Pyxidicoccus trucidator: one gene and its partner. The protein of the gene in region 2 interacts with the protein of the main gene of each other region in a pairwise test. Links are inferred from orthologs where the notes say so. Each region holds a gene or a part of one and is shown on either strand. Other genes may lie near its edges.

What was found.
Region 1: the proteins of serC (region 2) and selB interact in binary tests that used the Escherichia coli proteins (3 or more experiments, as listed by UniProt). The link is inferred for Pyxidicoccus trucidator from one-to-one orthologs.

What each region holds. Positions count from the first base shown.
Region 1 is NZ_JAAIXZ010000001.1:964,758-967,947, reverse strand. What follows is about bases 45-2,926. They hold selB (selenocysteine-specific translation elongation factor), read left to right. Parts: upstream 45-468; coding sequence 469-2,385; downstream 2,386-2,926. Other genes in these bases: G4D85_RS04085 (ATP-binding protein), read left to right, coding at 2,382-2,926; G4D85_RS04095 (phosphoribosyltransferase), read left to right, coding at 45-449. Outside these bases: more of G4D85_RS04095, read left to right, coding at 1-44; more of G4D85_RS04085, read left to right, coding at 2,927-3,190. UniProt on the Escherichia coli protein: Translation factor necessary for the incorporation of selenocysteine into proteins. It probably replaces EF-Tu for the insertion of selenocysteine directed by the UGA codon. SelB binds GTP and GDP.
Region 2 is NZ_JAAIXZ010000028.1:113,819-117,097, reverse strand. The notes cover bases 230-3,200. They hold serC (3-phosphoserine/phosphohydroxythreonine transaminase), read right to left. Parts: upstream 2,274-3,200; coding sequence 1,185-2,273; downstream 230-1,184. Other genes in these bases: G4D85_RS45155 (hypothetical protein), read left to right, coding at 3,017-3,200; G4D85_RS45160 (sigma-70 family RNA polymerase sigma factor), read left to right, coding at 2,435-3,010; G4D85_RS45170 (chalcone isomerase family protein), read right to left, coding at 588-1,145; G4D85_RS45175 (GlsB/YeaQ/YmgE family stress response membrane protein), read right to left, coding at 230-421. Outside these bases: G4D85_RS45180 (PA0069 family radical SAM protein), read left to right, coding at 1-155; more of G4D85_RS45175, read right to left, coding at 173-229; more of G4D85_RS45155, read left to right, coding at 3,201-3,279. UniProt on the Escherichia coli protein: Catalyzes the reversible conversion of 3-phosphohydroxypyruvate to phosphoserine and of 3-hydroxy-2-oxo-4-phosphonooxybutanoate to phosphohydroxythreonine. Is involved in both pyridoxine and serine biosynthesis.

The DNA of each region.
Region 1 (3,190 bases), on a different replicon or contig from region 2:
CCGGCGCCATCCGCGAGTCCTTCGCGCCGCAGGCGGTGGTGGGCGTGGCCCACGGTGGCGTCTTCGTGGGCGGGGCGCTGTCGTCGGCGCTCGGCTGCGAGTTCTTCCCCGTGCGCATCAGCCGCCGCAGCCGTGACAGGGGGCAGGGCGCGAAGACGCGGGGCAACCCGAAGCTCAGCGGGGAGATGCCTCGCGAGCTGAAGGGGCGCCGCGTGCTGATTGTGGACGACGTGGCCTCCAGCGGGGACACGCTGGAGCTGGCGTCCCAGCTGGCGCGCGAGGTGGGCGCGAAGAAGGTGGAGACGGCGTGCCTGGTGGCGCGGCCCGAGGGCTTCGCGCCGGACTACTGCGCGCTGGCCACTGCCTCGCTGGTGGTCTTCCCCTGGGACTACGAGCCGTCCACGGGCGACGCCCGCTTCGACGAGGACCCGGACAAGGCGGGGGCGTGAGCCCCGGCGGGGTGGGGCGATGATTGTCGGGACGGCGGGCCACATCGACCATGGCAAGACGTCCCTGGTGAAGGCCCTCACCGGCATCGACACCGACCGGCTGAAGGAAGAGAAGCGGCGCGGAATCACGCTGGAGCTGGGCTTCGCGCACCTGACGCTGGACGACGGCACGGTGGCCGGCGTGGTGGACGTGCCCGGCCACGAGCGCTTCGTGAAGGCCATGGCCGCGGGCGCTGGCGGCGTGGACCTGGCGGTGCTGGTGGTGGCCTCGGACGAGGGCGTCATGCCCCAGACGCGCGAGCACCTGGACATCTGCCGGCTGCTGGGCGTGAGGGCCGGCGTCATCGCCCTCACCAAGTCGGATTTGCTGGCGGAGCTGGGCCCGGAGTGGCGCGCGCTGGTGGAGGCGGACCTGGGCGCGCTCACCGCCGGCACCTTCCTGGAGGGCGCGCCCGTGGTGCCCTGCTCCTCGAAGACGGGCGAGGGCCTGGACGCGCTGAAGGCCGCGCTCACCCGTGCCGCCGGGGCGCTGCCGAAGCGTCCGGCGGAGGGGCCCGCCTTCCTGCCGGTGGACCGGGTCTTCACAATCAAGGGCTTCGGCACCGTGGTGACGGGCACCCTGCTGTCGGGCACGGTGGCCGTGGAGGACGCGGTGGCGCTGCTGCCCGGGCTGCCCGGCCCCTTGCGCGTGCGCGGCGTGCAGGTGCACGGGCAGCCGGTGCCCAGGGTGGACGCGGGCCAGCGCGCGGCCGTGAATGTCACCGGCGTGGAGCCGGAGGCGCTGCACCGGGGCATGGTGCTGGTGCGCTCGGGGGAGCTGCCGGAGACGCGGATGCTGGACGTGGAGCTGGCCCTGCTGCCCGCGGCGGAGGCCGCGCTGCCCCGGCGCAAGAAGCTGCTGCTGCACCTGGGCACCGCGCAGGTGGAGGCCACGGTGGCGCTGCTGGACGTGGAGCGGCTGGAGCCCGGTGAGACGGCGCTCGCGCAGCTGCGCCTGGACGGCCCGGTGGGCGCGCTGGTGGGCCAGCGCTTCATCCTGCGCGGCGCGCGCGCGCTGCCCGGCCGTGGGGCCACGGTGGCGGGGGGGCGCATCCTGTCGATTACGCCGCCCCGGCGCCGCGGGGGAGGCTCGACGGTGGTGGCGCCGCTGCTGGAGGCGGACCCGGCGGGGCAGGTGGCGTGGCTGCTGCGGCAGGCCGGCTACCGGGGGCTGACGCAGCAGGAGCTGTTCGGCCGCTCGGGGCTGGGGCCAAAAGTACTCACGCGCGCGCTGGAGCTGCTGGGCACGCGGGGCGGGGCGCTGCTGGTGGACCGGGAGCGGCGGCTGTACCTCTCCGGCGAGGTGTTCGAGGGGCTGCAGGGGCGGGCGCTGGCCCTGCTGGCCGCCTTCCATGAGCGCGAGCCCCTGCGCGAGGGCCTGCCCCGCGAGGAGCTGCGCCAGCGCCTGTCCGCCGAGCTGGACTCGCGCACCTTCCAGCGGGTGACGCAGGCGCTGGTGGACGGCGGGAAGGTGGAGCTGGACAAGGAGGTGGTGCGCCTCAAGGGGCGGGGCCGCACGCTGTCGCTGGGGGACGAGGCGGCCCGGACGAAGCTGGCGGCGGAGCTGTCCGCGGCGGGGCTGGCGCCCTCCACCCTGAATGAGCTGGCGCAGAAGCTGCTGCTGCCCATGCCCCGGCTCCAGGAGCTCTTGAAGGTGATGGTGGCGGAGGGGACGGTGGTGCGGGTCAGCGAGGAGCTGTGCTTCGACGCGGGGGCACTCGCGGGCCTGCGCGAACGCCTGGTTGCCCACCTGCGCGAGAAGAAGGAGATTACCACCCAGGCCTTCAAGGAAATGGTCGGCCAGAGCCGCAAGTTCGTCATCCCGCTGTCGGAGTACTTCGACCGGGAGAAGGTGACGCTACGGGTGGGCGAGAAGCGGGTGCTGCGTCGCGGATGAGCACGAAGCGTTACAGCGAGGCCGACCTGCGCGTCCTCATCGAGCCCTACGGCAACCCCGTGCTGGCGGTGGTGGACGGACGTGTGTCCGCCGTGAATGACGCGTGGCTCGCCATGCTCGGGCTCCCGCGGGAGCAGGTGGAGGGGCGCCCGTTGATGGACTTCGTCCAGCCGGAGGAGCGCAGCCGCCTGTCCGAGCGCTACCGCCTGCTGGAGGCCGGCGCGCCGCTGGAGGCGCGGACGCAGACCTACCAGGTGCCCTGCGCGGGCGGCGTCAGCCGCGAGGTGTCCCTCTTCGCGACGCGCCTCCCGATGGAGGGCGGCGCCGGGGCGCTGCTCCTCAACTGCCTGCTCATGGGGAACCGGCCCCCGGAGATGGCGGTGGCCGAGTGCCTGGTGGAGACGTCCGCGGAGCTGGTCACCGCGCACTCCGAGGACGCGGTGCGCCGCGTGGCGCTGAAGGGCCTGCGGGACGCGGGCTTCCGGGGCCGCCTGCTGCGCTGGGACGGCGAGCGGCTGCTGGCGCACGACGGCGAGCCCCTGCCGGAGGACGTGCGCCTGGGCATGGAGTCGCTGGCGGACGGGCGCCCCGTCTTTGGTGGCGCGGACCGGGCCGCGCCCTCGCACGTGTACCTGCCGGTGGGTGGCCCTCAGGCCGAGGTGCTGTGGGTGGAGGGGCCGTGGGTGGCCCCGCGCCATGGCTCGGTGCTGACGCTCTTCGCCAAGGTGGTGGGCGCCGCGCTGACGGACGCGCGCGTGCAGGCGGACGGCGCGCGCAGCCGCTGGGAGGTGGAGGCGGTGGCCCA
Region 2 (3,279 bases):
AGGGGCTCTACGCGGAGACCATCCACCGCCTCTTCCACACCGCGGCGAGGAAGGTCGGCATCCGCACCTCCTCCGTCACCGAGCACGACGCTCCGGACACCTTCCGGCGCCCGGAGCGCAAGCCGCCGCCCACGCCCCAGCTCAGCCTGTTCTGAGGGGCGCGTCGCGGCGGCTATTTTCGAATGGCCTGGACGATGGTGATGAGGATGACGGCCCCCACCGTGGCCACGGCCAGCGAGTAGAGGTTGAAGCCCGTCACGCCCCTGCCGCCAATCAGGCTGAACAGCCAGCCGCCAATCATGGAGCCGACGATGCCGGTGGCGATGTTCGCGAACATCCCCATCCGGGCATTGGTGCCCTTGATCATACTGGCCAACCAACCCGCGATACCGCCCAGCACCAGCCACGAGCAGATCCCCATTGCTTCCTCCTTGCCCACCGGTTGCTATCAGACCTGACACCCCCGTGCAGCCGGGCACCCCCTTCCGTACGCGAAAGGCGCCGGGGTATTGCCCCCGGGGGCTGGAAACGACGACGCCCCGTGTCGGACACGGGGCGCCGGGACTTCCTCACGCGAAGCGGAACGCTCAGTCCTTGCCGAGCATCCCGTCCTTGAGGTCGCCGTCCACGGGCTTCGCGCCCACGAAGACGGAGAAGAGCGCGTCCGAGAAGTCCTTGCCCTCGACGGTGATCTGCTTGCCGCTCTTGCTCTGCACCTGGGTGCCCTGGCCGGGCACGTAGGTGAGGGTGATTTCGTCACCCTTCTTCACGTCGGGGAGGGCCGCGGTGAAGGTGTCCAGCTTGGGCTGGAGCTCCGGCAGCTTGGCGCCGGCGTTCTTCTTGAAGCCCTCGGCCATGGCTTCGCCGATGGTCTTCTTGTCCAGGTCGCGCAGCATGTACATGCGCACGCGCTTGATTTCGTCGGCGCTGATGAGCTTCGCGCCGTCCTTGGACGGGTTCTCCACGTACAGCCCCGCCGTGTAGACCTTGAAGACCATCTTGGTGCGTACGCCCACCCCGTTGAGCTTCAGCTCCTTGCCTTCGACGGTGGCGGTCTCCGGATACTTCACGCCAGCGACCTCCTTGGCGAAGGCGGGAGCGGCGAGCAGCAGGGACAGCGCGACGGCGGACAGCTTGGCTTTCATGAAACCTCCGGTTGGGAAATCCGTGGGGTTGGACGCAGCCTAGCCGCGCATCTTCACGAAGTGGTCCATGAAGGAGGCCAGGGTGCGCACATTCTCCACAGTCACGGCGTTATAGGTGGAGACGCGGATGCCGCCCGCGGTGCGGTGTCCCTTCAGTCCCACCATGCCCGCCTTCTTCGCCTCGGCCACGAAGGTGATGTCCAGGTCCTCCGAGGGCAGGTGGAAGACGACGTTCATCACTGAACGGGACTCGCGCTCCACGGGGGCCCGGTAGAAGCCCGCGTTCCGGTCGATGGCGCCGTAGAGCAGCGCGGCCTTCTCGCGATTCCACCGCTCCAGCTGGCCCAGGCCGCCCACGTCCTTCATCCACGCCAGCACGTTGCGCACCAGGTAGATGGCGAGGGTGGGGGGCGTGTTGTAGAGCGAGTTGTTCTCCGCGTGGGTGCTGTAGCGGAAGAACTTGGGGATGTCCTTCCGGCCCCGGGCGATGAAGCCCTTGTCGGCCACCACCAGCGTCACGCCCGAGGGGCCCAGGTTCTTCTGCGCGCCCGCGTAGACGAGCCCGAAGCGGCTCACGTCGAACCCCTTCCACAGGAAGTCCGAGCTCATGTCCGCGACGAGGGGCACGCTGCCCACGTCCGGGAAGGTGTGGAACTGCGTGCCGTAGATGGTGTTGTTGCTCGTGAGGTGGACGTAGGCCGCCTTCGCGTCCAGCTTCAGCTCGTCCTGGCGCGGCACGCGCATGTAGTGCTTGTCCGGCTGGACGGTGGTGGCCGCGACGCGGGGTTTCCCGTAGTACTTCGCCTCGTCGAAGGCCTTCTCGCTCCACACCCCCGTCATCAGGTAGTCCGCGCCGGCCTCCGGGGTGAGGAAGTTCATCGGCACCTGGGCGAACTGCTGCGAGGCGCCGCCGGTGAGGAAGAGCACCTGATGGGTGGCGGGAATGCCGAGCAATTCCGTCAGGAGGGAAATGGCCCCGTCGTGGACGGCCTCGTACTCCTTCCCCCGGTGGCTGTGCTCCATGACGGACATGCCCGAGCCCTGGAAGTCGAGCAACTCGTCCCGGGCCCGCTCGAGGGCTGGAAGGGGCAGGCCGGCCGGGCCGGGGTTGAAGTTGATGACGCGCATGGCAGTGTCCTTTGGAAAATGAACGGCCGGGCCGGCATTCTTCCTCGTGGAGCCCCCCCGGGGGCCAGCGGGAAGGAGACTGCCAGGCTGCTTCCCGGCGTGAGCGGCGGGTTTTCCCTGGATGCGTGGCCGGCGGGTGGATTCGCGGGTCTGGAGGTCAGGTGGGTTCCTCGGAGGGGTTGACGGAGTGGGTAATGCGGGCGGCCCGCGGGGAGGCGTCCGCCTACAGTGAGCTGTACCGGCGCTCCCGGCCCATGGTGGCGAGGCTGGTGGCGGGGTTCGCCCCGTTGGATCCAGACGAGGTGGAGGACGTCATCCAGGAGACCTTCGTCCGGGCGTTCCGTGCGCTCCCGCGGCTGAAGGAGGTGGGGGCATTCGAGGCGTGGTTGCTGTCCATTGCCCGAAACCGGGCGCGGACGCGGCTGGAGCGCAAGTCGAGCACGCGGCGGCTGGAAGATGACGTCGCGGACCCGGAGCCGGAGACAGTCCCCCACATCCCGGAGGCGCTCCAGTTGGAGCGCGACATCGAGGTGGTGCGGCGGCTCATCGATGAGCTGCCGGAGGGCGAGGAGAAGCGGACGGTGCACCTCTTCTACATCGAGGGTGAGCTGTCCGCGCGAGAGATTGCCGAGAAGCTCGGCGTGGGAAAGAGCGCGGTGACGATGCGGCTGGAGCGGTTCCGCTCCCGCATCAAGCGCGAGTTGCTCCGGCGGGTGCTCGCCGGTCGGTGGGAGTGAGACGTGATGAGACACCTGAATGCCGACGCGATGAGCGCGCTTGCCCGCCGGGAGCCGGAGGCGGTGGCGTACTTCCGCGAGCACCTGGCCACCGCGTGCGAGACGTGTGAGGAGTTCCTGGCCACCCACACCGGCCCCGACCTGCTGGACGGACAGGTGGATGCGCTGCTGCTCGGCCTGGGCCCGGCGGCGAAGCAGCAGGCCCCGCTGGACGAGCTGGGCCTGGCGCGCGTGCGCCGCGGCCTGCGCCAGCCCCGACCGGAGGCCCG